Regions from separate parts of the Devosia sp. FJ2-5-3 genome, predicted to be linked through region 1. Evidence: predicted binding sites of a transcription regulator. Region 1 holds the regulator's gene; each other region holds the start of a gene.
The links. Region 1 encodes LexA, which represses DNA repair genes until DNA is damaged. Its sites were predicted from a motif close to TGTTCNNNNTGTGTTCNG; they were not measured.
Positions count from the first base shown of each region.

Region 2: the regulator LexA is predicted to act here: its motif matches at 5,814-5,831, upstream of ssb (single-stranded DNA-binding protein).
Region 3: the regulator LexA is predicted to act here: its motif matches at 3,312-3,329, upstream of N0P34_RS17335 (putative DNA modification/repair radical SAM protein).
Region 4: the regulator LexA is predicted to act here: its motif matches at 5,871-5,888, upstream of uvrA (excinuclease ABC subunit UvrA).

Region 1 covers NZ_CP104007.1:2,143,303-2,150,635, forward strand. The annotation lists gene N0P34_RS10420 (nuclear transport factor 2 family protein) at 762-1,151, opposite strand; gene lexA (transcriptional repressor LexA) at 1,151-1,858, opposite strand; gene glp (gephyrin-like molybdotransferase Glp) at 1,945-3,141, opposite strand; gene moaC (cyclic pyranopterin monophosphate synthase MoaC) at 3,138-3,620, opposite strand; gene trpC (indole-3-glycerol phosphate synthase TrpC) at 3,620-4,432, opposite strand; gene trpD (anthranilate phosphoribosyltransferase) at 4,429-5,448, opposite strand; gene N0P34_RS10450 (aminodeoxychorismate/anthranilate synthase component II) at 5,448-6,047, opposite strand; gene trpE (anthranilate synthase component I) at 6,177-7,333, opposite strand, start outside.
Region 2 covers NZ_CP104007.1:2,006,804-2,014,136, reverse strand. The annotation lists gene N0P34_RS09800 (MMPL family transporter) at 1-689, shown strand, start outside; gene N0P34_RS09795 (hypothetical protein) at 791-1,318, shown strand; gene dtd (D-aminoacyl-tRNA deacylase) at 1,519-1,959, shown strand; gene N0P34_RS09785 (ABC transporter substrate-binding protein) at 2,057-3,601, opposite strand; gene N0P34_RS09780 (aldo/keto reductase) at 4,026-4,955, opposite strand; gene ssb (single-stranded DNA-binding protein) at 5,083-5,622, opposite strand; gene N0P34_RS09770 (acetyl-CoA hydrolase/transferase family protein) at 5,928-7,333, shown strand, end outside.
Region 3 covers NZ_CP104007.1:3,601,729-3,609,061, reverse strand. The annotation lists gene N0P34_RS17360 (metalloregulator ArsR/SmtB family transcription factor) at 1-245, shown strand, start outside; gene N0P34_RS17355 (SRPBCC domain-containing protein) at 245-721, shown strand; gene N0P34_RS17350 (hypothetical protein) at 835-1,503, shown strand; gene N0P34_RS17345 (hypothetical protein) at 1,567-2,673, shown strand; gene N0P34_RS17340 (nucleoside deaminase) at 2,697-3,170, shown strand; gene N0P34_RS17335 (putative DNA modification/repair radical SAM protein) at 3,336-4,571, shown strand; gene N0P34_RS17330 (UdgX family uracil-DNA binding protein) at 4,571-6,010, shown strand; tRNA gene N0P34_RS17325 (tRNA-Met) at 6,085-6,161, shown strand; gene N0P34_RS17320 (transporter substrate-binding domain-containing protein) at 6,243-7,097, opposite strand; gene N0P34_RS17315 (ABC transporter permease) at 7,097-7,333, opposite strand, start outside.
Region 4 covers NZ_CP104007.1:1,999,437-2,006,769, forward strand. The annotation lists gene trmFO (methylenetetrahydrofolate--tRNA-(uracil(54)-C(5))-methyltransferase (FADH(2)-oxidizing) TrmFO) at 1-1,010, opposite strand, end outside; gene N0P34_RS09740 (type 1 glutamine amidotransferase domain-containing protein) at 1,056-1,616, opposite strand; gene N0P34_RS09745 (DUF1127 domain-containing protein) at 1,764-1,913, opposite strand; gene N0P34_RS09750 (hypothetical protein) at 2,112-2,264, opposite strand; gene uvrA (excinuclease ABC subunit UvrA) at 2,795-5,689, opposite strand; gene N0P34_RS09760 (LysE family translocator) at 5,959-6,603, opposite strand; gene N0P34_RS09765 (rhodanese-like domain-containing protein) at 6,711-7,094, opposite strand; gene N0P34_RS09770 (acetyl-CoA hydrolase/transferase family protein) at 7,277-7,333, opposite strand, start outside.

The DNA of each region.
Region 1 (7,333 bases):
CGCATGCCTTGAGCGGCCCCCTTGCGGGTGGTGCTGGGTCCTGCGTCGAGGCATGACCCCGAAAGGCAGAACCGGCACCGGCCGGTGGTCGACATCCACGCCCCCGCCCAGGCGACCCCGTGCGGCCCGTCTCCCCGCCCGACGCTTCGTCGGCGCCGCGTGTTATCGGCGGGAACGGGGCAATGATGGCACGGGAAAATGGGGACGGGGATAAGCGGGATATTTTTGGTTTGGAGAGGCCCCTCACCCCAACCCTCTCCCCGGAGGGGCGAGGGGGCGCAGGAGGGGATGGGCTTGGGGGAGGAGCTGTCAACCCCCGCGGTGTCATTCCCGCGTAAGCGGGAACCCCTGTTGGTGGGTGTTCAGTGATGAGAAACGGCGGCCCCGCTTTCGCGGGGATGACGCGGTGGTGCGCTGGAAGACGTGGTGTTCGGGCGAAATGGATTGCCCGGACGAGCCGGGCGATGACGGTGGAGCGAGGGCGCGCAACGCCTAGGCAGCGAGCTGATTGGCCGATAGCGAGGGCCCCCTCACCCCGGCCCTCTCCCCGAAGGGGCGAGGGGGCGCAGGAGGGGAGGGATCCCCACAATGTCATTCCCGCGAAAGCGGGAACCCCGGTTTGCCTGGAGGGAAAACGGAGGTCCCCGCTTTCGCGGGGATGACATGGTGGTGCGCTGGAAGATGGCATGTCGCGGCACCGAAAATAGGGCGTTGGAAACAACTGGATAGGTGATCCAGCGCGCGCCCCGGGATTACCTTGGCTATGTGATTTTGGGGAACGCGCTGAGGTGTTCGTGGCGGATGCGCCAGCCGTCCTGGTCACGGCCAAGGACCGTCGTGCCGCGACCGCTGCCTTGGGCGGGCTGGCCGTCGACCGTGGCGCGCCAGCGGAAGGTGTAGGTACAACTGGCAGCCTTGTCGCCAATGGCAGTCCAGTTGAGATCCTCAAGCCAGTAGGTTTCGTCGGCAAGCTTGCGCCAGGTCGCTTCGAACGCGGCGCGTGCCGCGGCGACGCCGGCGTGGGTGCCCGAGCTGAACCAGAATGTTGCGTCGGGATCGATGAGCGGCACGAGCAGGGAAAAGTCGTGCCGGTTGATGAGCTCGGCATAGCGCGCCATCACCGTTTCCGGTGAGGCGCGGTCCGAGGACATCAGTATTTCCGCAAGAGGCCGACGAGCCGGCCCTGGACCTTCACACGGTCGGGCGGGAAAATGCGGGTTTCGTAGGCCGGATTGGCGGCTTCGAGCGCTATCGTATTGCCCTTGCGACGGAGGCGCTTGAGGGTCGCTTCCTCGTCATCCACCAGGGCAACCACGATCTCGCCGGTCGAGGCAACATCCTGCTTCTTGATGAGCACGGTGTCTCCATCGAATATGCCGGCGTCGATCATGGAATCGCCGCGCACTTCGAGAGCGTAGTGCTCGCCGGGCCCGAGCATTTCAGGTGGAACGGCAATGGTGTGGGAGTGGGTCTGGATCGCCTCGATCGGCGTACCGGCGGCGATACGGCCCATGACCGGGATCGAAATCGGGCGAGCATAGTCGTCAGTGCTGCGCGAGGGGGGCGAGGCGACCTTGCCCAGATTGCCCTCGATGACTTCGGGCTCGAAGCGCACCTTCCGGCCGCCAAGCGAGGGGTTCATCGAATCGGGCAGCTTCACCACTTCGAGTGCACGGGCCCGATTGGGCAGGCGCCGGATGAAACCACGTTCTTCGAGGGCGGTGATCAGCCGATGGATTCCCGATTTCGAAGCAAGATCAAGGGCGTCCTTCATCTCGTCAAAGGAGGGCGGAATGCCGGATTCCTTCATCCGCTCATGGATGAACATCAGCAATTCGTGTTGTTTGCGCGTCAGCATTTGCCCCTTGACCCCAGAATCGGAACATAGACGGAACGACCATACGCGTTCCGTCTATGTTCTGCAAGAGTCCCTAAAAAGTGGCTCTAGTTTATGGGGAGGGCGTCGACCAGCGCGCCGATGGGCTGACCGGGATCATGTTCGGGCTGGACGATCAACATGTCTGCCTGCGCGAGGGACGAGGTATGGCCGCTATCGGTCTGGGCACTCGGCATCAGAGCCGGGCCGGTTTCCGTGTGCACCAGATGGGCGCGCATGAAATGGCGGCGGGCGCTGTTGGGCGGCGTCGGCGCGAGGAGGGGCAGGCGCCAGAAGTGCGGCTCCGCCTGGCCCAGCCAGCGGCGCAGGGCCGGGAGGATGAAGACGATGGCCGTGACCATCGCCGAGACGGGATTGCCGGGCAGGCCGAAAACCAGGGTTTTTCCGCGCGTGCCGAACATCAGCGGCTTGCCCGGGCGCATATTGATGCGCCAGAAATCGAGGGTCACGCCCAGATCTTTGAGGACATCCTGCACGAGATCATGCTCGCCGACGCTGGCGCCGCCAGTGGTGACGAGAATATCGGGTTCGTCAGCGAAGGCGAGGGCGAGTGTACCGCGGAGCAGGTCGACCCGGTCGGGCACGATGCCGAGATTTGCTATCTGGTCGGCATAGGGCGCGAAGAGCGGCGCAAGGCCAAAACTGTTGGAGGCGACGATCTGGTCCGGGCCAAGCGGCGTGCCGGGGATGACGAGTTCATCGCCGGTGGCGAGAAGCGCGATGCGCGGGCGGCGGGCGACGGCAAGCGAGCCGCAATTGGCCGCAGCGGCGACAGCGATCTGCATGGGCAGAAGGCGCGTGCCGGGCTCGACGAGGGTGTCGCCGGTGGTGAAATCATTGCCGCGGGGACGAATGGAGTGGCCGAGGCGGGCAGGGGCGGTGAAGCGCACCCTGTCACCTTCGCGGATGGCCTCTTCCTGCATGATGACCATATCGGCGCCGGGCGGGACGGGCGCGCCGGTGAAGATGCGGATGGCCTGGCAGGGGCCAACCGACCCGGCAAAACCGGCGCCGGCCTGTGAGGTGCCGACGACGTCGAGCCATTGATCGGGCGCCACATCGGCGGCGCGGAGGGCATAGCCGTCCATGGCGCTGGCGTCGAAGGGTGGTTGGTCGTGCTGGGCGATGATCGGGGCGGCGAGAACGCGTCCGGCGGCGGCCGAGAGGTCGACCGTTTCGGGCACGATCTCGGGCACGCGGGCCAGAATGGCGGCGAGGGCGTCTTCGACCGGCAGCAGGCTCATGGCGCGCGCCGGAAATCGCCGGATTTTCCGCCGGATTTTTCGACGAGGCACATATCGGTCACGACCATTGCCCGGTCGATGGCCTTGGCCATGTCGTAAAGGGTCAGCGCAGCGGTCGAAGCGGCGACGAGGGCTTCCATCTCCACCCCGGTCTGCCCAGTGGTTTCGGCCGTGGCGAGAATGAAGATGGTGGCTTCGCCATCGCGCTCGATCTCGACGCTGACCTTGGTCAGTGGAATGGGATGGCAGAGCGGGATCAGTTCGGAGGTTTTCTTGGCGGCCATGATCCCGGCAATGCGGGCGACGGCGAGGGCGTCGCCTTTTTGGAGGCTCCCGCCCATGATGGTGGCGATGGTTTCTGCCTCGCCGGTGAGGCGCGCCTGCGCCACGGCCCGACGCCTGGTGACGGCCTTTTCGCCGATATCGACGATATGGGCCTGTCCCTTGGCATCGAGGTGGGTGAGGCGCTGGTCGCTCATCAGAGGGCTGCCACGCTGGCGCCGTGGAGCAGGGTACGCGTGGCCGCGACAACATCGTCCTGGCGCATCAGGCTTTCGCCGACGAGGAAGGTGCCGATTCCGGCTTTCTCCTCCAGCATGCGGACATGCTCGTGGGTCATGATCCCGCTCTCGCTGACCAGGGTAACATGGTCCGGCAGGCCGGTGGCGAGCGCGATGGAGGTGTCCAGCGAAGTTTCGAAGGTGCGCAGATTGCGGTTGTTGATGCCGATGAATTCCGCATCCAGTGCCAGGGCGCGGTCCATTTCCTCGCGGTCGTGGACTTCGACCAGCGCATCCATGCCCCATTCCTTGGCGGAATCGAGAAGGTAGCGGGCCATCTCGTCATCGACGGCGGCGAGAATGATAAGAATGCAGTCGGCGCCCCAGGCGCGGGCCTCGGCGACCTGATAGGTCTCGAAGAGGAAATCCTTGCGCAGGGCCGGCAGATTGGTGGCGGCGCGAGCCTCTTTGAGATAGTCGGGCGAGCCCTGAAAGCTCGGGCGATCGGTGAGGACGGAGAGGCAGGCGGCGCCCGCGGTCTCATAATCCCTGGCAATCTGGGCGGGGTTGAAATCGGCGCGGATCAGGCCCTTGGAGGGGCTGGCCTTTTTCACTTCGGCGATGAGGGCATAGTCGCCAGCGGCGCGCTTGGCCTTGATGGCGTTGAGAAAGCCGCGCGGGGCAGGCTGGTCGTGGGCGGCGGCCACCACTTCGGCCCATGGGCGGGCGGCCTTGGCGGCGGCGATTTCCTCGCGCTTATAGGCTTCGATCTGCTTGAGAATATCGGTCATGAAGTTTGTCCGTTGGAAACGGCCACCAACTTGGCCAGGGTGTGCTTTGCGGCGCCGCTATCGAGCGCGGCAGCGGCCATTTCGGCGCCTTCCTTGAGAGAGGTGGCGCGCTCGGCGACGATGAGGGCCGCGGCGGCGTTGAGCAGCACGATGTCGCGATACCCGCCCGGTGCGCCGTCGAAGAGGTCGTGAATGGCCTGGGCGTTCTCTTCGGGGGTGCCGCCGAGAATGTCCTTGAGTTCATAACGCTTTAGACCGGCTTCTTCGGGGGTTACCTCGAAGCTGCGGAGGTCGCCATTGGCGATCTGGGCGACAAAGCTGGGGCCGGTGACGGTGAGCTCGTCGAGACCATCGCTGCCGTGCACAACCCAGGCCTTGATGGCCCGGTTGGCGAGGAGCGCGGCGGCAACCGGCTCCACCCATTGCTGGTCGTAGACGCCCAGCACATAGCGGCGAACGCTGGCCGGGTTGGACTGTGGACCGAGCAGATTGAACATGGTGCGCACGCCCAGTTCGGTGCGCGTGGGGCCGACATATTTCATCGCCGGGTGATGGGAGGGCGCGAACATGAAGCCGATATTGGCCTCGCGGATCGTCCTGGCGATACCGGGCGGGTCGAGGTCGAGTTTTACGCCCAGGGCTTCGAGGGCCTGCGACGAACCGGATTTCGACGACAGCGCGCGGTTGCCATGCTTGGCCACGGGCACGCCCATGGAGGCGACGAGGATCGAGGCGGCCGTCGAAATGTTCAGCGTACCGACGCCGTCGCCGCCGGTGCCGACGATGTCGACAGCGTCTTCGGGGGCGTCGACCGGGATCATCTTTTCGCGCATGATCGAGACGGCAGCGGCGATTTCACCGACGCTTTCGCCCTTGAGACGCATGCCCATGAGGAAGGCGCCGATCTGGCTGGGCGTGGCCTCGCCGGACATGATGATGCGCATGACGCCGCGCATTTCCTCGCCGGTTAGGTCACGGCGCTCGGAGATCTTGTGGAGGGCTTGCTTGATATCCATCAGGCGGCCTTCTTTCCGGTGAAGTCGCGGGCGATGTTGAGGAAATTCTGCAGAAGCGCGTGGCCGTTTTCGCTGGCGATGCTCTCAGGGTGAAACTGCACGCCGTGGACTGGCAGGGTCTTGTGCTGCATGCCCATGATGAGGCCGTCGTCAGTCGTGGCCGTCACTTCGAGCGTATCGGGCAGGGTTTCGCGTCTGACGATGAGGCTGTGGTAGCGCGTCGCTTCAAAGCCGGCGTTGAGGCCGCGGAAGAGGCCCTTGCCGGTGTGGTTGATCTTGCTGGTCTTGCCATGCACGAGATGCGGCGCGCGGATAACGTCGCCGCCCAGGGCCTGGCCGATGGCCTGATGGCCGAGGCAGACGCCGAGGATCGGGATTTCGGCCTTGAAGCGGTCGATCACGGCAAGGCAGATGCCGGCCTCGTTGGGCGTGCAGGGGCCGGGCGACAGGACGATGGCCTCGGGCGCCATGGCGGCGATCTCTTCGAGGGTGATCTTATCATTGCGGCGCACGGTCATTTCCGCGCCCAGCTCGCCCAAGAAGTGGACGAGATTGTAGGTAAAGCTGTCGTAATTATCGATGACGAGGGTCTTGGTCATTTCTGGCCTGTTTTCTAACCACGGGGTCATTCCCGCGAACGCGGGAACCTCTGTTTCAGAGTTGACCTCGCCATCGAAAAACGGAGGTCCCCGCTTTCGCGGGAATGACATTGTGTGTGTTCAAAGCGCTCATTGCCCCACTCCTGCCTCGCCAGCATAGCGTAGCGCTTCTTCGGCGGCGCTGAAAAGGGCGCGTGCCTTGTTCTCGCATTCGAGCTGCTCGAGGTCGGGCACGCTGTCGGCGACGATGCCGGCGCCGGACTGCACATAGAGCTTGCCGTCCTTGACGATGCCGGTGCGCAGCACGATGCAGGTGTCCATCGTCCCGTCGGCGCCAAAATAGCCTACGCAACCGCCATAGATGCCGCGGCGTGACTTTTCGAGCTCGTCGATGATCTCCATCGCCCGCACCTTCGGGGCGCCCGAAACGGTGCCGGCCGGAAAGCCTGCCGAGAGCGCGTCGACGAAGTCATATTGCGGATCGAGCACACCAACCACGTTGGAAACGATGTGCATGACGTGCGAATAATATTCGAGGAAGAACTTGTCGGTGACTTTGACGGTCCCCGTCTTGGCGACACGGCCGACATCGTTGCGCCCGAGATCGAGCAGCATGAGGTGTTCGGCCAGTTCCTTGGGATCGCTGAGCAGTTCCTCGGCCAGTTCCTTGTCGCGGGTCGGCGTCGCGCCGCGCTTGCGGGTGCCGGCGATGGGACGGATGGTCACGTCGCCATCCTGCACCCGCACCAGGATTTCCGGGCTCGATCCCGCCACGGCAAAGCCGCCGAAGTCGAGGAAATACATGTAGGGGCTGGGGTTGGTCCGGCGCAGGGCGCGGTAGAGCGCGGTCGGCGGCAGGGTGAAGTCGGCCGAGAAGCGCTGGCTCAGGACGACCTGGAAAATATCGCCGGCGGTGATGTAGTCCTTGGCCTTGGCCACCATGCCGAAATAGTCGTCGCGGCTGGTGTTGCTGGTAACATTGATGGCCTCGAGATCGGGCAGGGCGGCCGTTGCCGGCATAGCCTGGCCGAGCCGGGCGATGGCGTCATCGATCCGTGCTTCCGCCGCTTCCTGCGCCTGACGGGCCGAGACGCCGTCCCGCACATAGGCGGGCGCCGTGAGATAGAGCTCGTCCTTGACCGTGTCGAACACGGCCAGAAGCGAGGGACGCATGAGCACCGCCTCGGGCGTGCCCATCTCGTCCGGCTTGTCGGTGGGCAGCACTTCCATGTACCGCACCATCTCGTAGCCGAGATAGCCGTAGATGCCTGCAGACTGGGGCGGCA
Region 2 (7,333 bases), 140 kb from region 1:
TCGACGACGCCGAGCTCGGCGGCTTCCGCATCCTCACCACCTTCGCCACCGACGATATCGTGCGCGGCCTTCAGCTCGATCTCTCGCTCAGCGTATTGGTCAATCTCGGGCTGATCGGCTTTGCCTTCCAGTCCTTCCGCGTCGCCCTCGCCTCCGCCATTCCCAATCTCTTCCCGATATTGGGCACCGAGGCGTGGCTCTATTTCTCCGGCGCCGGATTGCAGCTGACGACCGTCATCGCGCTCACCATCGCCTTCGGCATCGCGGTGGACGACACGGTCCACTTCCTTTCGCACTATCTTCACGGCCGCCGCGAGGAAAAGCGCAGCCACGAGGACGCGGTCAAGCACACGCTCCTGCGCATCGGCGGCGCCATTGTCGCCACCACGGTCATCCTCTGCGCCGGCACCGCCATCCTCGTCTGGTCCGAACTGCCGCAGGTGGCCATGTTCGGTTCGCTCTTCGTCATCACCCTGGCGCTGGCGGTCCTCGGCGATCTCTTCATCCTGCCCGCCCTGCTCATTGCCGGGGGCAAGTTCTTCCATCCATTGGGCAAAATCAAAGTGCGCACCGCCGATCACGACGCCACCCCCGATGATCCCACCGGCGATACCATCACCGGTGACGGCGATACCATCACCGGTGATGAGGGAACCGGCGGGGCCGCGCCCAGTCCCGGGCGCGCCTGATGCCTGATGCGCCTCCAAAATTTGCACCGAATCTCGCCGTATTTGCTACAAGAAACCGCATGACAGCCGGGGGGCTCGTTGTGACATCTGGAGGCTTTGCCATGACCTTTCTCGGAACCCTGACCCGTGCGCTGGCACTGGCGGGCGTGATTGCTTCTGCTGGCTTGTCGGCAGCTCCGGCCTTTGCGGGCCCCGCCGAAGTCGCCCTGCTGAAATCCTATATCGGCGATTGGCGCGGCCGCGGCACGCTCATTGGCGCTACCAAAGAAAGCGTCGTCTGCCGCCTCGCGCTGACTCAGGGCAATCAGGACAAGGTCAATTACAACGGCCGCTGCACCCTGGCGGGCACCAATCTCTCCGTCGCCGGCACCATCGCCTATGTCGACGCCGCCAGGCGCTACGAAGCGGCCATGACCTCGAACGCCACCTTCACCGGCATCGCCGTCGGCCAGAAGCGCGGCAGCGGCCTTGTGTTCAATCTGCGCGAGCGTGAAGAAGACGAAGAAGGCAAGCCGATGAACATCGCGGCCCAGATCAGCCTCACCAATAGCGGCATCGGCGTCACCTTCGAGGTCGTCTACGTCGAATCCGGCGACAGCCTCCGCGCCGAAGTCCCCTTTTCGCGGTAATTCTCCTGTCATTGCGCGCCCTCTGAGCACAATCATTGTGCTCTGATGCCCGGCAGTCGTCGCCAGCCTCTCGGCTCCTACCACCCTCCCCCTCGAGGGGAGGGCAAGCAAAGCTTGGGTCCGAGGGACCCTAGCGGCGCTCGGGAGGGGGGCTCTATCTCAGGTCAAGTCTGCAAGCCTCCGAACCTGAAGCAGAACCCATGCGAGCCCTCGTCCAGCGCGTCCTCTCCGCCTCCGTCACTGTCGATGGCGAGATCACCGGCCAGATCGATCAGGGCCTTCTCGTCCTCGTCTGCGCCATGCAGGGCGACACCGAGAAACAGGCCGATTGGCTCGCGGCAAAAATCGCGAAACTGCGCATCTTCTCCGACGACGCCGGCAAGATGAACCGCTCGCTGCTCGACATCGGTGGCGCAGCGCTCGTCGTCAGCCAGTTCACTCTCGCCGCCGACACCAGGGGCAATCGCCCCGGCTTTTCCAGCGCAGCCGCCCCCGATCTCGGCCGCGCGCTTTACGAACGCTTCTCCGCGTCCCTCGCCGGCCAGGGTATCCCCGTCGCCAATGGCCGGTTCGGCGCGGACATGAAAGTGGCTCTCGTCAACGACGGCCCGATCACCATCTGGCTCGATACCGAGCAATAACTCTTCCGCTTCCAGACGAAAGAAGGGGCCGCTTGCGCGACCCCTTCCCGTGCCCCGGCTGAGGCAGCCGGAGCACCGCCCATTATACTTGGGCTGATTATTTGAGGCGTGCCGTCCAGATGTCCAGCGCTTCGTCGCGGCGCGGCGTCCAGTCGATGCGGTCCGAAACACCATAGAAGTCCGGCTGGAAGTAGAGGAAAATCCAGGGCGCGTCGTCGTGATGGATGGCCAGCATTTCGTCGACGATCTTGCGCTCGGCGACTTCATCGCGGTCACCCAGCATGGCCCAGCGCTTTTCCCATTCCTCGTTCTTCCACATGCCGGTATTCACCGGCGCATCCCAGGAGGAGAACAGCGACATGTCGAAGATCGCGCTCCACAGCTGGCCACCCTGGCCGATGAAGAACATCGGGCCGGCGCGGTGCTCGCGCGCCATCGGCGAAAACACCGACATGTCCATCAGATCATTGGTGGTCTCGACGCCGACATCGCTCAGATATTGAGCAAGTGCCTGCTGCACCTGGCCGTCATTGAGATAGCGTCCCTGGGGACCCTGCATGGTGACGGTGAAGCGCACCCCGTCCTCGCCGCGCGGATAACCCGCTGCATCGAGCATTTCCTCGGCTTTGGCCGGATCATAGGGATAGGGCTTGATGTTGGGATCGCCCAGATTGGCAAGGCCATTGGCGCGTTCGCATTCGGTGCCCAGCAATTGCTTGCAGATGGTCGGCACGTCGACGGCCATGTTGAGGGCCTGGCGCACTTCTTTCTTCTTGATCGCTTCGCCTGCCGGGGTGCCGTCAAAGGCGCCCGAGAAATTGAAACCGGCGAACATGCGGCGCGTACCGGCAACCGACACTACCTTGGCGCGGCCCGAAGCGTTGACGACATCGCTCTGGTCAGGCGGAATATTGGTGGCGATATCGACATTGCCGGCCAGAAGTTCGGCCGTGCGCGTGCTCGATTCCGGGATCACCTTGAAGATCACGTTCTCGAACGGCACCTCTTCGAGGGTATACTGGTCGTTGCGGGTCAGCACGACACGGTCGGCGCGCACCCACTCCACCAGCTTGTACGGTCCAGAGGCAACCGGCGAAATCGCCGCTTCCTCGACGCTCAGCTTCTCGTAGCTGTCCTTGCAGTGGATGAGGATATCGGCCGTCATCCCCGCAACCGTCGAGGAATAGTTCTTCACCTGGAGGACCGCCACATCGGGCCCCTCGGCACGTGCACCGACAAAGCCGATGGACGAATAGGTAAAGCCGGGCACGTGGCCGATAAAGCCGTTGGCGGGATCGGCTGCACGGTTGAGCGTATAGGCGACGTCTTCGGCGTCCAGTGTCTCGCCGTCTTCGCACTTGAGACCCGGGCGGATCTTGAAGCTCAGCTCCGTGCCTTCGTCGTTCCACTCATAGCTCTCGGCAAAATTCGGAACGATCTCGCCTTCCGGCGTAACCGAAAGCAGCGTGCCCCACAGCGCCATCGCCACGTTCAGCGACGAGGCCTGGTTGAGCATGTCGGGCTCGAGCGACTCGATGTCGACAGACTGGGCAACGACCAGCGTGTTTTCTGATGGTTGAGCCAGGGCAGGCAGGCATGTTGCCAGCAACAATCCCGCTGCAATGCTTAGTCTAGATTTCATGGGTACTCCCTCCAAGGATACAGCCGGCGCAACACCGACGACAAACACCCAGCGACAACGGACCCCTTCTCCGTCACTCACTGTATGATTGCATACTGTATACATTCATAAAATGGAGCATCCCGACGTCTGTCAAGGGCGTTCAAGGGACTAGGATCCGCCAAGATCGAATTTATTGGCCGAGGCGACCGACCATGGCGCGGACGTTTCGCCGATCTGCGATGCAGGAGCCACGAGGATTGAACGTCGATAAGGGGGGAGTGGACAGCGCAACGCTGGTACGGCGATCTCACCGCACCAACGCTGTCCCAGATCTTTAGCGGGAAATTGTCACGCGCCCCGCGAGCGCATCGCACCGCGCGCCGTGGTCACTGGCCCGCGACTGAAATTTGACCATGTCGCCGGGCCACAGCCCGGCGATCTGTCACGGCACTTTATGTCCGGCAGCGCGAAACAGGCGGTACCATTCTTCGCGCGTCAGCTGGATATCGGAACCCGCGACGCAGTCGCGAACCCGTTCCGGCTTTGTCGTTCCAAGCACCACCTGGATATTGGCGGGGTGTCTGACGATCCAGGCAACGGCGATGCCCGTCGGCGTGACCTCGTATTTGCGCGCCAGTTCGTCCAGCACATCATTGAGTTCGGCAAAATTCTCCCGGTCACCGATGAAGACGCCCTTGAAAAAACCTTGCTGGAAAGGCGACCACGCCTGCAGCGTCATGCCGGTGAGGCGCGAATAGTCGAGCAGCCCCACATCGCGGGAAATGGATTGGTCGAGCCCGCCCATATTGGCGGCAATGCCCTGGGCAATCAGGTTCGCGTGCGGAATGCTCAGCTGCACCTGGTTGTAGACAAGCGGCTGCCGGACCGCCGTCTTCAAGACTTCGATTTGTCCGGGCGTGTGGTTCGAAACGCCAAACTGGCGCACCTTGCCCGACGCATGGAGCAGGTCGAACGCTTCGGCCACCTCTTCTGGTTCGACCAGCGCATCCGGGCGGTGGAGCAGGAGGACATCGAGATAGTCCGTCTTGAGAGCCGCCAGCGATCCATCCACCGCTTCCAGAATGTGTTCCTTGGAAAAATCGAACCAGCCGCGTCGGATGCCGACCTTGCTCTGGATGACGACGCGCTCGCGTTCGGCCGGAGAGAATGTCACCGCATCGCCAAAACGCTGCTCGCAGACATGGTCCTTGCCGCCATAGATGTCGGCATGGTCGAACACCGTAACGCCCGCCTCGATGGCACTATCGACCAGGGTCCGGATCGCATCATCCTCCATAGTGGTGATGCGCATGAGCCCCAGAACGACGCTTGAAACCTCCTGCCCTTCCGGCCCGACCTTGTAATTCCGCATACTATCCTCCTCGATAGAATCTGTGCTTGCTGTTCCAGCGCAGAAAAAAGGCCGCTTTCGCGGCCAATTTAATGTCATGGTCTAATTCCCGACGGAAATCTCCGCCGTCTTCCCGAATGAATCTCGATCAGAAGGGGATATCGTCGTCCATGCCGCCGGGCTCGAAGGCCGGTGCATTGGCCGCAGGCCGACGGGCGCCGCCGCCACCCGCATTGTTGTCGCGACCACGGAAGCCGCCATCGCCGCCCCCGCCATAGCCGCCGCCACCACCGCCGAAGCCGCCGCCTTCGCCACCACCGGCGCTGGCACCTTCGCCACGGCCGTCAAGCAGCGTCAGGTTGGAGTTGAATCCCTGCAGCACCACTTCGGTCGAATATTTGTCCTGGCCGGACTGGTCCTGCCATTTGCGGGTCTGCAGCTGGCCCTCGATATAGACCTTGCTGCCCTTGCGCAAATAACTTTCGGCCACGCGGGCAAGACCTTCCGAGAAGATCACCACGCGGTGCCATTCGGTCTTCTCGCGCTTCTCGCCGGTATTGCGGTCCTTCCAGCTTTCCGAGGTGGCGATGGAAAGGTTCACCACCTTGCCGCCGCTCTGCAGGTTCCGCACTTCCGGGTCATTGCCCAGATTGCCCACCAGAATAACCTTGTTCACGCTGCCAGCCATGGCGCTATCCCTTCCAATTCAGTCCCGCCCGGGTTCGGTCGCAGGACCCTCACAAATCTCTCGACCCGTCGCCGCCATATCCCGCGCGGGGCCTCTTGGGCTCATCTTAGCCTCTTTCGCGGCGACAGAATGAACAATTCTACCGACGCCCACATCTTTCCAATCGAGCCTAACCAGCTGACACCAATTAATGTTCACTATATGTTCCAGTCAGCGCATAGTCAATATTGTTACTTGACCCCTCGGCGAAGCCTTGATTTTGGAGGCCCCGGACGCAGATGGTTATGACAATGAGGAGATCGCCAATGGGCGACTTGACCACCCGCATCCGCCATCCCGACCTCATGGGCCGCATCATGACGCCCGAGGCCGCCGCCGCGCTGATCGAGGACGGCATGGTGATCGGCATGAGCGGTTTTACCAAATCCGGCGATGCCAAGGCCGTTCCGCTGGCGCTGGCCGCCCGCGGTCATACCGATCCCTTCAAGATCACGCTGATCACCGGCGCCTCGCTCGGCCACGAAATCGACCGCAAGCTGACCGAGGCCGGCGTCCTCGCCCGCCGCATGCCCTTCCAGGCGGACCCGACCCTGCGTAAGGCCATCAACCGCGGCGAGGTCATGTTCATCGACCAGCATCTGAGCGAGACGGTGGAGCATCTGCGCTCCAACCAGCTCGGCCCGGTCGACTACGCCATCATCGAGGCCGCCGCCATCACCGAGACCGGCGCCATCGTCCCCACCACCTCGATCGGCAATTCGGCCAGCCTCGCCATCCTGGCCAAGAAGGTCATCGTCGAGATCAACCTCGCCCAGCCGCTCGGGCTCGATGGCCTGCACGACATCTACATTCCCTCCAAGCGCCCCACCCGCGCCCCGATCCCGCTCATGGCCTGCGACAGCCGCATCGGCACGCCCTATGTCGAGATCCCGCCCGAAAAGATCGCGGCCATCGTCGTCACCGACACCGTGGACAGCGCCTCGAGCGTGGTTCCCGCCGATGACGACACCCGGGCCATTGCCCGCCATCTCATCGGCCTGCTCGAGCGCGAGGTCGCGAGGGGCCGGCTCAATCTCTCACTGCAGCCCCTCCAGGCCGGCGTCGGCTCCATCGCCAATTCCGTGCTTCAGGGCCTCGCCGACGGCCCCTTCCACAATCTGCGCATGTATAGCGAGGTCCTGCAGGACTCCACCTTTGACCTCTTCGATGCCGGCAAGCTCACCTTTGCCTCGGCCTCCTCCTTCAGCCTCAGCGCCCCCTACGCCTCGCGCATCTATGAGCATTTCGAGCGCTACAAGGACAAGCTGGTCCTCCGCCCACAGGAAATCTCCAACCACCCGGAAGTCATCCGGCGCCTGGGCATCATTGGCATCAATACCGCGCTCGAATTCGACATCTATGGCAACGTCAATTCCACCCATGTCGACGGCACCATGATGATGAACGGCATTGGCGGTTCCGGCGATTTCGCCCGCAATGCCTATCTCTCGATTTTCGTCACCAAATCGCTGGCCAAGGATGGCGCCATTTCCTCGGTCGTCCCCATGGTCAGCCATGTCGACCACACCGAGCATGATGTCGATATTCTCGTCACCGAGATCGGTCTCGCCGATCTGCGCGGCCTCGCCCCGCGCGAGCGCGCCCGGATCATCATCGACAATTGCGTGCACCCCACCTATCGCGACCAGATGAACGACTATTTCACCCGCGC
Region 3 (7,333 bases), 1.5 Mb from region 1:
CGGTAAAGGAGCTGGCCGCTCCTGCCGACGTGCAATTGCCTGCGGTGCTCAAGCACCTCAAAATTCTGGAAGAGGGCGGCGTGGTCGTCAGCGAAAAGACGGGCCGCATCAGAACCTACCGCATGCGCCGCGATGCCTTTGCAGATATCTCCGGCTGGATTGATAGCCGGCAAATGGAGATGCATGCTGCCTTCGACCGATTGGCCGATCTCATGGCCGAAATTCCGGAAGAAAAGGACCACTGATGGGCGTTTTTGTTGATCACAGGTCCTTTGTCATCGAGCGGGAATTGCCGGGCAGCCCTGCCCACGCTTTCCGCTTCTGGTCGGATCACCAGCTCAAGCGTCGGTGGAATGCCTGTCACCCCGATTGGCACGTGATGGAGGATCGCTTCGATTTCCGCATCGACGGGCAGGAAAGCATGATCTGGCAAATGCCTGATGGCACCCGCCAGGCGATGCTGGCTCATTTCCTCGAAATCCATCCGCGTCAACGGATCGTCTATGCCTATACGATGCGAACCGATGATGTGCCCATCTCGTCCTCGCTGGTCACCGTCGAGTTCGCGGGCGCCGCGAGCAAGACGATCATGACCTTCACCGAGCAGGCCGTTTTTGCGAGCGCTGCCGATGGCGACGTCCGGGAGCAAGGAACAGGCCTCGGCTTCACCCGCTTGCAGCAAGCAATGGCGGAGCTGGCGGAAGAGCCCGCGAGCGCCTGACCATTTTGGGCCAGGACTAGGCAGCATCAGCCCCCGCGCTCTGTCCGTCTGTCGATCTGTCCACATTGCGTCATATTCCTTCGGCACCCTCGTGGGATCGAGGGAGGATTGTGATGCGGCTCTCACTGAACACCTTGGCACTGTCGGCCATGTTGGCTGGCTCATGCCTCACCCCTGCAATGGCGCAGGCAAGGAATGAAACCGTCCACTTCGCCCGTGGCACTTCAGGCACCACCATAACAGGCAGCATTACGGGTGATCAAAGCGTCCGCTACAGCATCGGCGCTTCGGCGGGCCAGACAATGGACGTCCAGCTCGATACGGATAATGCGAGCAGCTACTTCAACATCACCGCGCCCGGCGCCAGCGAAGCGCTGTACAATGGCTCGATTTCCGGAAACGGGACCTCGTTTGTCGTCCCATCCAGCGGCAATTACGTTGTCGATGTCTACCTGATGCGCAATGCCGCTCGCCGCGGTGAAACTGCCAACTACGAGCTCACGCTTTACATCGAAAGTGGCCAGCAGGCACCCTCTGCACCGCAGCCGGCAAATCCTCCACAGAATGGCACCCCGGCTCAGCTGGACTTGAGCCAGATGCCTCGCTTTTGCGCTGGTGAAGCGTCAGCCGAGTTTGGAGTTCGGCCCCAGGAGATCACCGTCAATGCGGCATTCCAGAGCGATGATCGCTATGTGACGCAAGGCTATTTTGACCGCGATGGCGATACCACCTTCTTCAACTGCTGGTTTGCCCTTGATGGCAGCTTCGATTCATTGAAATAGTTCATGGCGGACTGACGGCCTCCACTGCAGGATGACGTTCATCCAGGTACCGTGGGGGCGTAAATGACCGACAGTGCGACGATTGTGGGCGCGGGCAGCGAACGGTTCAAGTTGAGGCTGTCCGCCATTCTCTGGTTCCTGCTTTTCCTCGGCTTTTTACTTGGGCTCCCCGTCCTCATCGAAGCGTCACCATGGATCCTGCTGGGCGTCGTGGTGCTGGCGCTCCTGCTGGCATTTCCCATCGCTTGGCTGGTCCGGCGCTGCTTCTCGGGTCAACGGCGGCAGCACTGGCGGACAAGCTATTTCAAAGCCGCGGTCGCAACCCTCTTTACCCTTTCGGCCTTGTTGGCGGCCCCGCTCTATTATCTTGCGCTGCAAACGGCGCTTCGGCCTTTGACTGTGCCCCAGGCAACCCTCTCCAACGGGACCAAGACCGTCATTTTCCAGGGTATGATGCATGTCGGGTCGGAGGGGTTCTACAAGTCCGTCATATATGATCTCGAGAAGGCGTTGAGCGACGGCAACGTGATCTATTATGAAGGTGTCGTCAGCGACCCGAAGGGCGATGCCTGGTTCTCCCAAACTCTGGCAGGTGGCGGTGATCTGAGCGCCAATTACGAGATGCTTGGCGATGCCTGTGGCCTGCAGTTCCAGATGAACTACTTCCAGTTTCTACGGGAAGATATGGCCGCCCGGCCGGACCGCCATGTCAACGCGGACGTCTCGACCGCCGACATGATGCAGGAGTACCAGCGTCTCGAGGCATCCGACCCCGGTTTCGCCCAGGCCGTTCACGCAGACCAGGCGAAATCGAAAGCGGACGACGCCACCGACGGGGGGATTGGCCAGATCGTCAACCTGCTTCGCGGCGCGACCCCGGAGCAGAGGAGTCTGGTCGGGACGGCATGCCGTGGTTGGCTTACCATGACGCTTGCGCGGCGCACCGGGCCCAGCGCACTCGATCCGGTCATCCTCGATTTCCGCAACCGCAAGCTTGCCGAACGGATCTTGGCTGACAGCCACCAGAACATCTACATGACCTATGGTGCCGGCCACCTGCCTGGGCTGCTGGCCGATCTGCAGGCTGCCGACCCTGCCTGGGAGATCAGATCGCTGAAATGGATGCGGACTATCGACACGCCCGAGGACCTGTCGGGCGCCATCGAGTAGGGATTTGGCTTGGGGAGACGGACATGACCGATCACGCAGCTTTTCTGGGCGAGGCGATTGCATTGTCGCAGGCGGCCATGGACCATGGCAACGAGCCGTTCGGCGCCGTGCTGGTCAAGGATGGCAAAGTGGTCCTGCGGGCGGAAAACAGCGTCTTTACCGGCCACGACATGACCAATCATGCCGAGATGAACCTCGTCAAACTGGCCGCGCAGCACTTTGGTGCCGACGCTCTCGCCGCGTGCACGCTCTATTCCAGCACCGAACCCTGCGCCATGTGCGCCGGCGCCATCTATTGGTCGGGCATCGGCCGGCTGGTCTATGCCTGCTCCGAAACGCGCCTGGGGGAGATCGCCGGCATCGGCCTCGATGTGCCCTCGCGCGCAATCCTCCAGACCGGCGCCCGTAAGGTCGATGTCATCGGTCCCACCGAACTCGAGGAAGATGCCGCCAAAATCCATCAGGATTTCTGGCCAAGCCATCTGGGCAAGGCCTGACGCCACCTAAGCCGTCTTGCGGGGAGAGTTTTTTCCGAATGGCGCCACCATGCGCCACGCGCCCCGCTTTGACGGCCCGATCACAATCCCTCCACCGCGCCACTTCCCAATTCCCTCGCCGCGCCAGACCCGGTATTCATCCAGAACAAAGGATGAACAAAAAAGATGGCCGCTCTTACCCTAAATCGCAAGCTGGCGGTTCTCGCCGATGCTGCCAAATATGATGCGTCCTGCGCCTCCAGCGGCAGCGAGAAGCGCAATTCGGCCGGCACGAAGGGGATCGGCTCGACGGAGGGCAGCGGCATCTGTCATTCCTATGCGCCGGACGGGCGCTGCATCAGCCTCTTGAAACTGCTGCTGACCAATTTCTGCATCTACGATTGCGCCTATTGCATCAATCGCTCTTCCTCCAACGTGGCGCGGGCGCGGTTTTCGGTCGAGGAGGTGGTCCAGCTCACCCTCGATTTCTACAAGCGCAATTATATAGAAGGCCTGTTTCTCTCCTCCGGCATTATCCGCTCGCCCGACTATACGATGGAGCAGATGGTGCGCGTGGCCCGGTCGCTCCGCGAAGACCATCTCTTCGCCGGCTATATCCATCTCAAGGTCATTCCCAACGCAGCGCCCGAACTTCTGGCCGAGGCCGGCCTCTGGGCCGATCGCCTCTCCACCAATATCGAGCTGCCCACCGATAGCGCGCTCGAAAGTCTCGCTCCCGAAAAGCGTCCCGCCGAAATCCGCACGGCCATGGCGCGGGTCCGTGGAAAACTCGATGAGGCCAAGCCCGAAAAGAACAGCCGCGTCAGGCCGAAGAAGTTTGCGCCCGCCGGCCAATCCACCCAGATGATCATCGGCGCCGACAAGGCCAACGACGACGCCATCCTCACCCGCGCTGCCGGGCTCTATTCCGGCTATCGTCTGAAGCGCGTCTATTACTCCGCCTTTTCCCCTATTCCCGACGCCTCCGCGCGCCTGCCGCTGGCGCCGCCCCCGCTCATGCGCGAGCACCGTCTCTACCAGGCCGATTGGCTCATCCGCTTTTATGGTTTTGACGTGCCCGAGATCGTCGCCGGCGGGGAAGGGGGCAACCTCGATCTGGCGGTGGATCCAAAACTGGCCTGGGCCCTCAAGGAGCGCGCGCGCTTCCCGGTCGACGTCAATCGTGCAGACCGTGAAATGCTGCTCCGCGTGCCGGGCCTCGGCGTGCGCAGCGTCGACCGCATCATCTCGAGCCGCCGTCTCACCCGGCTTCGCCTCGCCGACATTGCCCGCATTGCCGGCTCCATCGACAAGGTGCGCCCCTTCATCACCGCCTTCGATTGGACACCCGGGGGCCAGATCGATGACGCAAAGCTGCGCCAGCGCCTCGTGCCCCCGCCGCAGCAATTAAGCCTCTTCTGATGCTCGCGGTGCGTCTTCAAAGCCGCAATGATTTTGCCGAGTGGCGCGACAAGGCGCGCCGCCTGCTCGCGGCCGGTGTCGCCCCCACCGATGTCGTCTGGCGCAGCGCTGATGAAGCCAATGGGCTCTTCGAGGCCGGCGACGACATGCTTCCCATTGTCGAGGGCGCCATCGGCTCGGTTCCCCGCGAGTTTATCACCCTCGCCAAGACCGTGATCCAGCACTCTGATCCCGAGCGTTTTGCCCGGCTCTACACCATGCTCTGGCGTCTGCAGCAGGATTCGCGGATTCTCATGAACGCGGCGGATAATGCTAACAGTCTGCTAACGAATATGGCCTCTGCGGTGCATCGTGATGCGCACAAGATGAAGGCCTTCGTCCGCTTCCGCACCGTCCCCCTGGCCGGTGAAGAGCGCTATGTCGCCTGGTTCGAGCCCGATCATTACGTGCTGGAAGCGACCGCCCCCTTCTTTGCCCGGCGCTTTGCCGGCATGAATTGGGCCATCGTCACGCCCTATGCTAGTGCCTTCTGGGATCTGGAGAATTTGTCCTTCGGCCCCGGTGGCGCAAAGAAAGATGTCCCCGCCCATGACGCGGTGGAGGATGATTGGACCACCTATTACGCCGCCATCTTCAATCCCGCCCGGTTGAAAATTTCGATGATGAAATCCGAGATGCCGGTCAAATATTGGCGCAACCTCCCCGAGGCCGCCGGCATTGCCCCCCTGATCCGCAATGCAAGGCAGATGGAACAGGACATGATCGCCCGCGCCGCCACCCAGCCGCCGGCGCGCCACCTCCGCCAAAAGGCGAAGGAAATCAGCGCGGTAGATGAAGTTATCCAGTCTCTCCCCGCCGCCAGGGAGGCCATCGAAGGCTGCCGCCGCTGCCCCTTGTTCGAGCACGCCACCCAGCCCGTCTTCGGCGAGGGCCCCGAACGGGCGGAAGTGATGTTCGTCGGCGAACAACCCGGCGACCAGGAGGATCTGGCGGGTCGCCCCTTTGTCGGCCCGGCCGGAAAAATCTTCGACGAGGCGATCGAGGAAGTCGGCATCGACCGGAAAAAACTCTATGTTACCAACGCGGTAAAGCATTTCAAATTCGTGCCGCGCGGCAAGCGCCGCATCCATCAGAAACCCGACACCGGCGAGATTTCCGCCTGCCGGTATTGGCTCGACATGGAGCGGAGCCTCGTAAAGCCCCGCATCGTTGTTGCCCTCGGCGCCACTGCCGCCCAAAGCCTTCTGGGAAAAGCAGTTTCGATCTCCAGGATGCGTGGCGAACCCATTGCGCTCCAGGATGGTTCGACCCTTATCGTCACCAACCATCCCTCCTATCTCCTGCGCATTCCGGACCCCGAGGCCAATTCCCAGGAACGGGCTAAGTTCTTGGCAGATCTACAACTTGTGGGAAAGCTGATGGCAGAGATTGAAATTTGACCCCACCCCGCTTGACAGCTTTGGCTCACGCTCCTAATTAAAGCACGCATCGGCTCAGGGCCGACGCCACTTGCGGCGGAGTAGCTCAGTTGGTTAGAGCAGCGGAATCATAATCCGTGTGTCCCCAGTTCAAATCTGGGCTTCGCTACCAATCAAAACCCCCGGGAAGCCGGGGGTTTTTTGTTTTCTGGGTTTGCTGGGTCGTCGCTGTCTGCCCGCGCAGGCTGCGCCCTCAGGCGCAGGTTTGCTCTTGTGGGTCGCAGAGGAATTCGCTGTCGAGACCATAGCGCTCGGCGATTTGTGCCATCGTGCCGTCCGACCAGATGGCTCCGAGCGTTGCCTCGACCTTGCGCTGCAGCGTGACGTCACCCTTCCAGAAACCCAGACCGAGGCGAAACCGGTCCAGCGGCGCGTCGAGCAGGGTGACGGTGAGGTCGTTGTCATCGGCCAGATAGGCGGCCAGAAGCCCTTCGGACACACCCGCCTCGATGGCGCCCCTCTCGAGGTCCTGTCGCAATGCGTTGGCGGAGTTGACGATTTTCGGACTCAATCCGAGTTGGCGCAGATATTGGCCGAGGCCAATCCGATCGAGTCCGGTAAGGCCGGCATAAAAGCCCACGGGCCCCTTGAGCGCGGTAATGTCGAGGTCCGAGGCGGTGATCAGCGCCCAACCCGTCTGGAGATGGGGGCGGGTCGTGTCGAGGAAAGACTGGGTCGTCGCGCTGAGCACAATGCCGCCTGCCAGCATCTGGCACTGGGCACGGTTGATGCGCCAATTGCGGGGATTGAAGTCCCGGCCCATGGCGGCATTGGTGACGATATTCAGCCGCCAGCCGAGGCGATCGGCAATCTCGCGCACCAGTTCGACCTCGAAGCCCGGAGCTTCGGCATTGCCGGTCACCAGTGGCGGGTAATTGGCGGGCATGCAGACACTGAGCCGACCGGTGCTGTTGACCTCGGCGCTCGACGTATCGGGCGGCAGGAAACCAAGGCCGATCAGCAGGGCAAAGCATGTCGCCAGCGGGACGAAGTCGAAGATCCAGTGGCGTTTGCGTTCGGTTGGGCGAGAGGCGGCGTTGCGGGCCATCAGATCTTCCTGAATTCCCACATGGCCAGCGCAAAGAGGCTCGCGGCCATGCCCGCCACCACGGCAAAGCCCATCGCGGGATCAAACTGGTTGAACCGGATCAGAATGCCCCGCATCGCATCGACCGCGTAGGTCATGGGATTGTGCTCGACGATCACGACCAGCCACTCCGGGTAGGTCACGAGCGTCTGGGCGCGAGTCAGCGCCGGATCAAGCGGAAACACCGAGCTGGCGGT
Region 4 (7,333 bases), 140 kb from region 1:
CGCATATCGGGCCCGAGGACCTTGGGCGAGTTGATGAACGTATTGCGATGCAGGCCGCCGAGGCGGGCGAACTGCGCGTTTTCGAGGCCCGGGATCATGCGGAAGATTTCAGCCTGGATGCCGTAGCGCATCTTGGTCTGGAAGCCGACCATGTTCCAGAGCGTGCCCAGGGCATTGTCCTGGCGGAGCTGGACGATGGCGTAGGGTTTTACCGTCGGATTGCGCGGGTTGGTCAGGCCGACCGGCTTCATAGGACCGTGGCGCAGGGTTTCGACGCCGCGCTCGGCCATGACTTCGATGGGCAGGCAGCCATCGAAATAGGGGACCTTTTCCCAATCCTTGAATTCGTGCAGCGGGGCGGTCTTCAGCGCCTCGACGAAGGCAAAATACTGGTCGCGGTCCATCGGCAGATTGAGATAGTCCGCGCCATTGCCGCCGGGGCCGACCTTGTCATAGCGCGACTGCTTCCAGGCGATGTCGTGGTTGATGCTGTCATAGTGGACGATGGGGGCGATGGCATCGAAGAAGGCGAGGGAATCCTCGCCGGTCTTGGCAAGGATCGCTTCCGCCAGGGCAGGAGAGGTCAGGGGGCCAGAGGCGATGATGACGTGACGCCAGTCCTCGGGCGGCCAACCGGCGATTTCCTCGCGCCGGATGGTGACGTTGGGGTGATCCTCGAGCGCCTTGGTGACGAGCGCTGAAAAGCCATGCCGATCCACGGCGAGGGCCCCGCCGGCGGGCAGTTTGCTCGCATCGGCTGCCTTCATGATCAGCGAATTGCAGCGGCGCATCTCCTCGTGGAGAAGGCCGACCGCGTTGTGCTCGTGATCGTCTGAGCGGAAGCTGTTCGAGCAGACCAGCTCGGCAAAGCTGTCCGTGCTGTGGGCGTCGGTCCCTTTGACGCCGCGCATCTCGTGGAGGATGACCTGGGCGCCGGATTCAGCTGCCTGCCAAGCGGCTTCTGAGCCTGCGAGGCCGCCGCCGATGATATGAATTGGTTCTTGTGACATGGCGAGCCAAATACCAAGCCCGCCATGCCCCGGCAATGGGCGAGTTCAAGCGGCGCGTCGTTCGTGACGGCCTTCGTTGATTTCTTCGGCGATCTTGTCGCAGAAGGCGTCGAGATCGCCCGGGTTGCGGGAAGTAACGAGGCCCTGGTCGGTGACGACGGCGCTGTCTTCCCAGACCCCGCCGGCATTGATCACATCGGTCTTGACGGAGGGGTAGGAGGTGACCTTGCGGCCCTTGATGATGCCGGTTTCGACCAGCAACCATGGTGCGTGGCAGATTGCGGCGACGACCTTCTTGTCGTCCCAGAAGGATTTTATGAAATCGAGCGCTGACTGCTCGACTCGCAGGAGATCGGGATTAATCTGGCCGCCGGGGAGGACGATGGCGTCGTAGTCGTCGGCTTTGACGTCGGAGAGGGTCTTGTCGACGGGAACGCTCTCGCCCCAGTCATCCTTGTCCCAGCCCTTGATCGCGCCGGACTTAAGGGAGACGATGTCGACCCTGGCGCCGGCCCCACGCAATTTCTCGAGCGGGACCTGGAGTTCGGACTGCTCGAAGCCATGGGTGGCGAGGATCGCGATCGATTTGCCTGTGAGGTCTTTCATCGGAAAACTCCATCTGTTGGGGGGTGTTCAGCCAACGGGGCGTGGAGTCGATGGTTCCGCGATTGTCGATCACGGAGTAGGCAAAAGAAAACACCCGCGTCTCAGTGAGAAGCGGGCGTTCGGATTGTAATATTCGTCAGTATAGTTTTAGAGCGTATTGGCATGGTCACGGGCGATACGATTGATATCGGTACGCACGATGCCCAAATCGCTGAGCTGACGATTGTCGAGAGCGGCCAGTTCACGCACGGTCTGCTGATAGGCGGCCCATTTCTTGAAAGTCTTGCGGATGTCCATTTGAAGTCCCTTTCGTTTACGAGAATGTATATAGGACGGGGCTCGGACGGTGAGCAGATGGAAATTGATCAGAGAAGCTATGCGTTTTCTGCAAGTCGTTAATCCTGCCCGTTCAGCTTTCGTTAAGCCTCCGGGCAAAGCTGTGGCCGCCGGACGGCAATCCGGCGGCCACAGGGAATTTCGGGGCGGCTTTGAGGCCTAACGGTCGAAGAGCGACCGTGTCATCTTAGAGAAGTCAGGCCCGCTAACCCCCAGCATGTCGGCATCTCGCGTGGTGGGGACGTCCATTTCCCGCAATTGCTGCTTGATGTCGACCAGGCGCTTCAGGCGCCAAACGGCACGCACGAACATGGTCATATTCCCTCAGGGCTGGTTGCAGCACATCGAAGATGGGCCGATTTGCGAGGTGTCGCCAGAGCAGAGAAAGCAGGCGCCGCATGCATGAGGCGCATGGCGGTTTTTCACGGTGTTTGAAAGATGCCGAAAATGAGGGCAGTGGTCAATCTGCGGGCATTGCCGTGAGTGCAGTCGCACGAGGCCCCGATTTGTTAGCAGAGTGCTAGCATTTAGAGAGGTGCAGTGTGAATGGCGCGGACATGCGGCACGGCGCCTCACCGGGGGCGCTACGTGGCATAGGGGGAAGGAGGTCTAGGGAGAGGTCGTGGCTCACAGACCCCCACCCTCAATCCCTCCCCACGGAGGGGGAGGGAGGCGCATGAGCCGATGAGCCGTTGACACTTGGTCCAGCTCGGTGCCCACGGACTATTCTGCGTCAGAGGCGGCTCTTCGACTTTGGCACCGTCGTTAGCCTTACCCACCTCACAGTGGCCTCCTCGTTCGCGGGGATGATCCTGTGGTGGTGCAGTGTGTGTCGGCCGACCTTACTCAGCTGCCCGGGTGGCGAAGTGGGGGCGGCGTTCCATGACTTCCTTGAGGAAGTGGCCAGTGTGGGAGCGCGAATTGGACGCGACGTCCTCGGGCGTGCCGCTGGCGACGATCTCGCCGCCGCCGTCGCCGCCCTCGGGGCCAAGGTCGATGATCCAGTCGGCAGTCTTGATGACTTCGAGATTGTGCTCGATGACGATGACGGTGTTACCGCCGTCGACGAGTTCATGCAGCACTTCAAGAAGCTTGGCTACGTCATGGAAATGGAGTCCGGTCGTCGGCTCGTCGAGCATGTAGAGCGTGCGGCCGGTGGCGCGCTTGGACAACTCCTTGGAGAGTTTGACGCGCTGGGCCTCGCCGCCCGAAAGGGTGGTGGCGGGCTGGCCGATCTTCACATAGCCGAGGCCGACGCGCTGGAGCGTCGCGAACTTGTCGCGGATAACCGGCACGGCCGAGAAGAAGTCGACGCCCTCGTCGATGGTCATGTCGAGGATGTCGGAGATCGATTTGCCCTTGAACTGGACTTCGAGCGTCTCGCGATTGTAGCGCTTGCCCTTGCAGACGTCGCAGGTGACGTAGACGTCGGGCAGGAAGTGCATTTCGATCTTGAGGACGCCATCGCCCTCGCACTTCTCGCAGCGCCCGCCCTTGACGTTGAAGGAGAAGCGGCCCGGGCCATAACCGCGAGTTTTCGCTTCCGGCAGGCTGGCGAACCACTCGCGCAGGGGCGTGAAGGCTCCGGTATATGTCGCCGGATTGGACCGCGGCGTGCGGCCGATCGGCGACTGGTCGATGTCGATGACCTTGTCTAGGAATTCGAGCCCGGTGAGCGATTCATGCGGGGCCGGGACGACGCGGGCGCCATTGAGGCGGCGGGCGATGGCCTGGTACATGGTGTCGATCATGAGGGTCGACTTGCCACCGCCGGACACACCGGTAATGGCGACGAAGAGGCCCAGGGGAATGTCGACCGAGACATTCTTGAGGTTGTTGCCGGTGGCCCCCTTCACAGACAGGGACTTGCCCTTCTTGCCTTCGCGGCGCTCTGCCGGAACGGGAATGCCCATGCGGCCCGACAGATATTTACCGGTCAGGCTGTCGGGGTGATTGAGGATGTCCTGGGGCGTGCCCTCGGCGACGATATGGCCGCCGTGAACGCCCGCACCGGGGCCGATGTCGAGGACATAATCGGCGGTCAGGATCGCGTCCTCATCGTGCTCGACGACGATAACGGTATTGCCGAGGTCGCGCAGGCGCTGAAGAGTTTCGAGCAGGCGGGCATTGTCCCGCTGGTGCAGCCCGATGGAGGGCTCGTCGAGAACGTAGAGAACGCCGGTGAGACCCGAGCCGATCTGGCTGGCAAGACGGATGCGCTGGCTCTCGCCGCCCGACAGCGTGCCGGAATTGCGCGACATGGAGAGATATTCGAGGCCCACATCGTTGAGGAAGTTCAGGCGCTCGCGGATTTCCTTGAGGATGCGCTCGCCGATCTGGCTCTGGGTGGGGGTGAGCTTTTCAGAAAGGCCCACAAACCATTTGCTGGCATTGCGGATCGACATCTCGGTGACCTTGCCGATGTGCAAGCCATCGATCTTGACGGCCAGCGATTCCGGCTTGAGGCGATAGCCGCCACAGGCCACGCAGGGCTTGGCCGACATGTATTTCTCGATCTCTTCGCGCATGCCGGCGCTTTCGGTTTCCTTGTAGCGGCGCTCAAGGTTGCCGATGACGCCTTCGAACACTTTTGAGGTGTTGTACTGGCGCAGGCCATCGTCATAGACGAAGTCGATCTTGGTCTTGTCGGTGCCGTAGAGAACCGCGTGCTGAACCTCGAAGGGCAGCTCGTTCCAGGCGGTGCCGGTTGAGGCGCCGAAGTGGCGCGCCACGGCCTGCAGGGTCTGGAGATAGAAAGGCGCGCTGGTCTTGGACCAGGGCAGGATGGCACCGTCGCGCAATGACAGGGTGGGATCGGGCACGATCTGATCGGGATCGATCTTCTGCTCCGTGCCCAGGCCATCGCAGACCGGGCAGGCGCCAAAGGGATTGTTGAAGGAGAAAAGACGCGGCTCGATCTCGGCAATGGTGAAGCCGGAGACCGGGCAGGCGAATTTTTCCGACATGGTGATCTGGCGCGGCGTGCCGTCTTCGTTTTTCTCGTCGGCCAGTTCAACCAGGGCAATGCCATCTGCGAGCTTGAGGGCGGTCTCGAAGCTTTCGGCAAGGCGTCCGGAAATGTCTGGTGAGACGACGAGGCGATCGACCACGACCTCGATGTCGTGCTTGAACTTCTTGTCGAGCGCGGGCGCTTCCTCGATCTCGTGATATTCGCCGTCGATCTTGACGCGCTGGAAGCCCCTGCGCATGAGATCGGCCAGTTCCTTCTTGTATTCGCCCTTGCGGCCGCGCGCGATCGGGGCCAGCAGATAAAGCCGCGTGCCTTCGGGCAGCTCCAGCACCTTGTCGACCATCTGCGACACGGTCTGGCTTTCGATGGGAAGGCCGGTGGCGGGCGAATAGGGAATGCCCACGCGCGCATAGAGCAGGCGCAGGTAATCATAGATTTCGGTGACGGTGCCAACGGTCGAGCGCGGGTTACGCGAGGTCGTCTTCTGCTCGATGGAAATGGCGGGCGACAGGCCCTCGATGTGCTCGACATCGGGCTTCTGCATCATCTCGAGGAACTGGCGCGCATAGGCGGAGAGGCTCTCCACATAGCGGCGCTGACCCTCGGCATAGATGGTGTCGAAGGCGAGCGAGGATTTGCCCGAGCCCGAAAGTCCCGTCATCACGATGAGGCTGTCGCGCGGCAGTTTGACGTCAATGCCCTTCAGATTGTGTTCACGCGCGCCGCGAACAATGATCTCGCGGTTCTGACTGGGCATAGACTTCATTTTCACGTCCGTGGCTTGTCGTGCCGATGAAAGGCACAGCAGCAAAGGGGGCAAGAGGGGCTGGAGAGCCCATCAGATAAGCGTAGCGGGGCCGGGCTGCAAGCCGTCGTCTTCTCGGGCTTGCGCAGCCGGCTTTCACCTTAGCGTGTCCCGAAGCGCCAGCAAAAGCACGTTTGATCTTGTGAACATTTGCAGAACATCCGGGATTCGGTCAAGTCGCTATGCGGGATGGCGCTGACAGACGCTGTCAGGAGCGTTCGGGGCCATGATCAGCCGGCAATTGACATGGTCAGCCCATGCCAGGCGGTGAAGAGGGCGACGACGATAAAGAGCGCGCCGGCTGCCCGGCCGATCCAGATCGTGGCGGCGGGATTGCCGACCAGTGCGTCGCGGCCCCGGCCGGCGGCCAGCGCCAGGGCGCCGTAGACAGCGCCCTGCATCAGGACGGTGATGATGCCAAGAGCGATTGCCTGGGTCCAGACCGGGCCGAATTCGGGGCGAAGGAACTGGGGGAAGACCGCCAGCACGAAGAGATAGGCCTTGGGATTGAGAAGGCAGGTAATGGCGCCCTGGCGGAAGGCAGACCAATCGGTGCGGGTTGTCGCCTGTCCGATGCCTTCGACAGTAATGGCGCTGCGCAGGAGCGTATAGCCGATCCAGGCCATGTAGGCGGCGCCGACAAGCACCATGGCCTGGAACAGCGCATTGGGAAGCTGGGCCAGGACGCCCACCGCCACCGCGCCGAAAAGGGCATGGACAGCACCGCCCAGCATGACACCGGCAAGAGCCGCGAAGCCGAGACGCCGGCCACCAGTGAGGGCGTTGGCGAGAATGTAGAACATGTCCATGCCCGGCACGACGATGATGCCGAAGACGAGGATCGTGTAGATCCAGAGCGCTTGTGCGTAATCCATGTTCCATCCCCCAGGTGTGACCGGGGAATGGACGAGGTGTGCTGACAGGGCGTGTCAGGAACAATCCGGAATGCCTTGCCGGGAGTGGTCGGCAGGCCAGCCGGGCGTCAGACTTTTTCGACTTCGCCGCCCGCGTCGACCCAATCGGGTTTGAAACCGCCGAGATTGTGGACATTGGTGTAGCCCATCTGGCGCAGCGTCGCGCCGCTGAGGGCGGAGCGTCCGCCGGAGGCGCAATGGAGGATGATTGGGCGATCGGGGCTGAGATTGGCGTCGTGATATTGCGAGGTGGCATCGGCGCGGAATTCGAGCATGCCGCGAGGGATGTTCACCGAGCCGGGGATCTTGCCGGCGGCAGCCAGCTCAGCGGGATCGCGGACGTCGACGATGACAGCGTTCTGCTCCTTGACCATGCGGTGGGCTTCGTCGGCGGAAATGCGGGGCACCTCGGCATTGGCTGCGGCAAGCATGTCTTTGACATTGGTGGGCATGTGGAGTTCTCCCTGGCTGGTTGTGGCGTGAGGATAGGGCCGGGGCGTGGCGGAAGCGAGGCCGGTATTTCTGAGGTGTGGTGAAGGACCCCCACCTAACCTCCCCCTGGTCAGGGGGAGGGATGCATCGGGCGTAAGGTGGCAGCGGTGCTCATGTCGCCGGGCGTGCGCCTGGCTGTGGCCTAGGCCTTCATGGTGCCTGTCTGCTGGCGGCGGGTGTGCCAGGAGAAGGCTTCTTC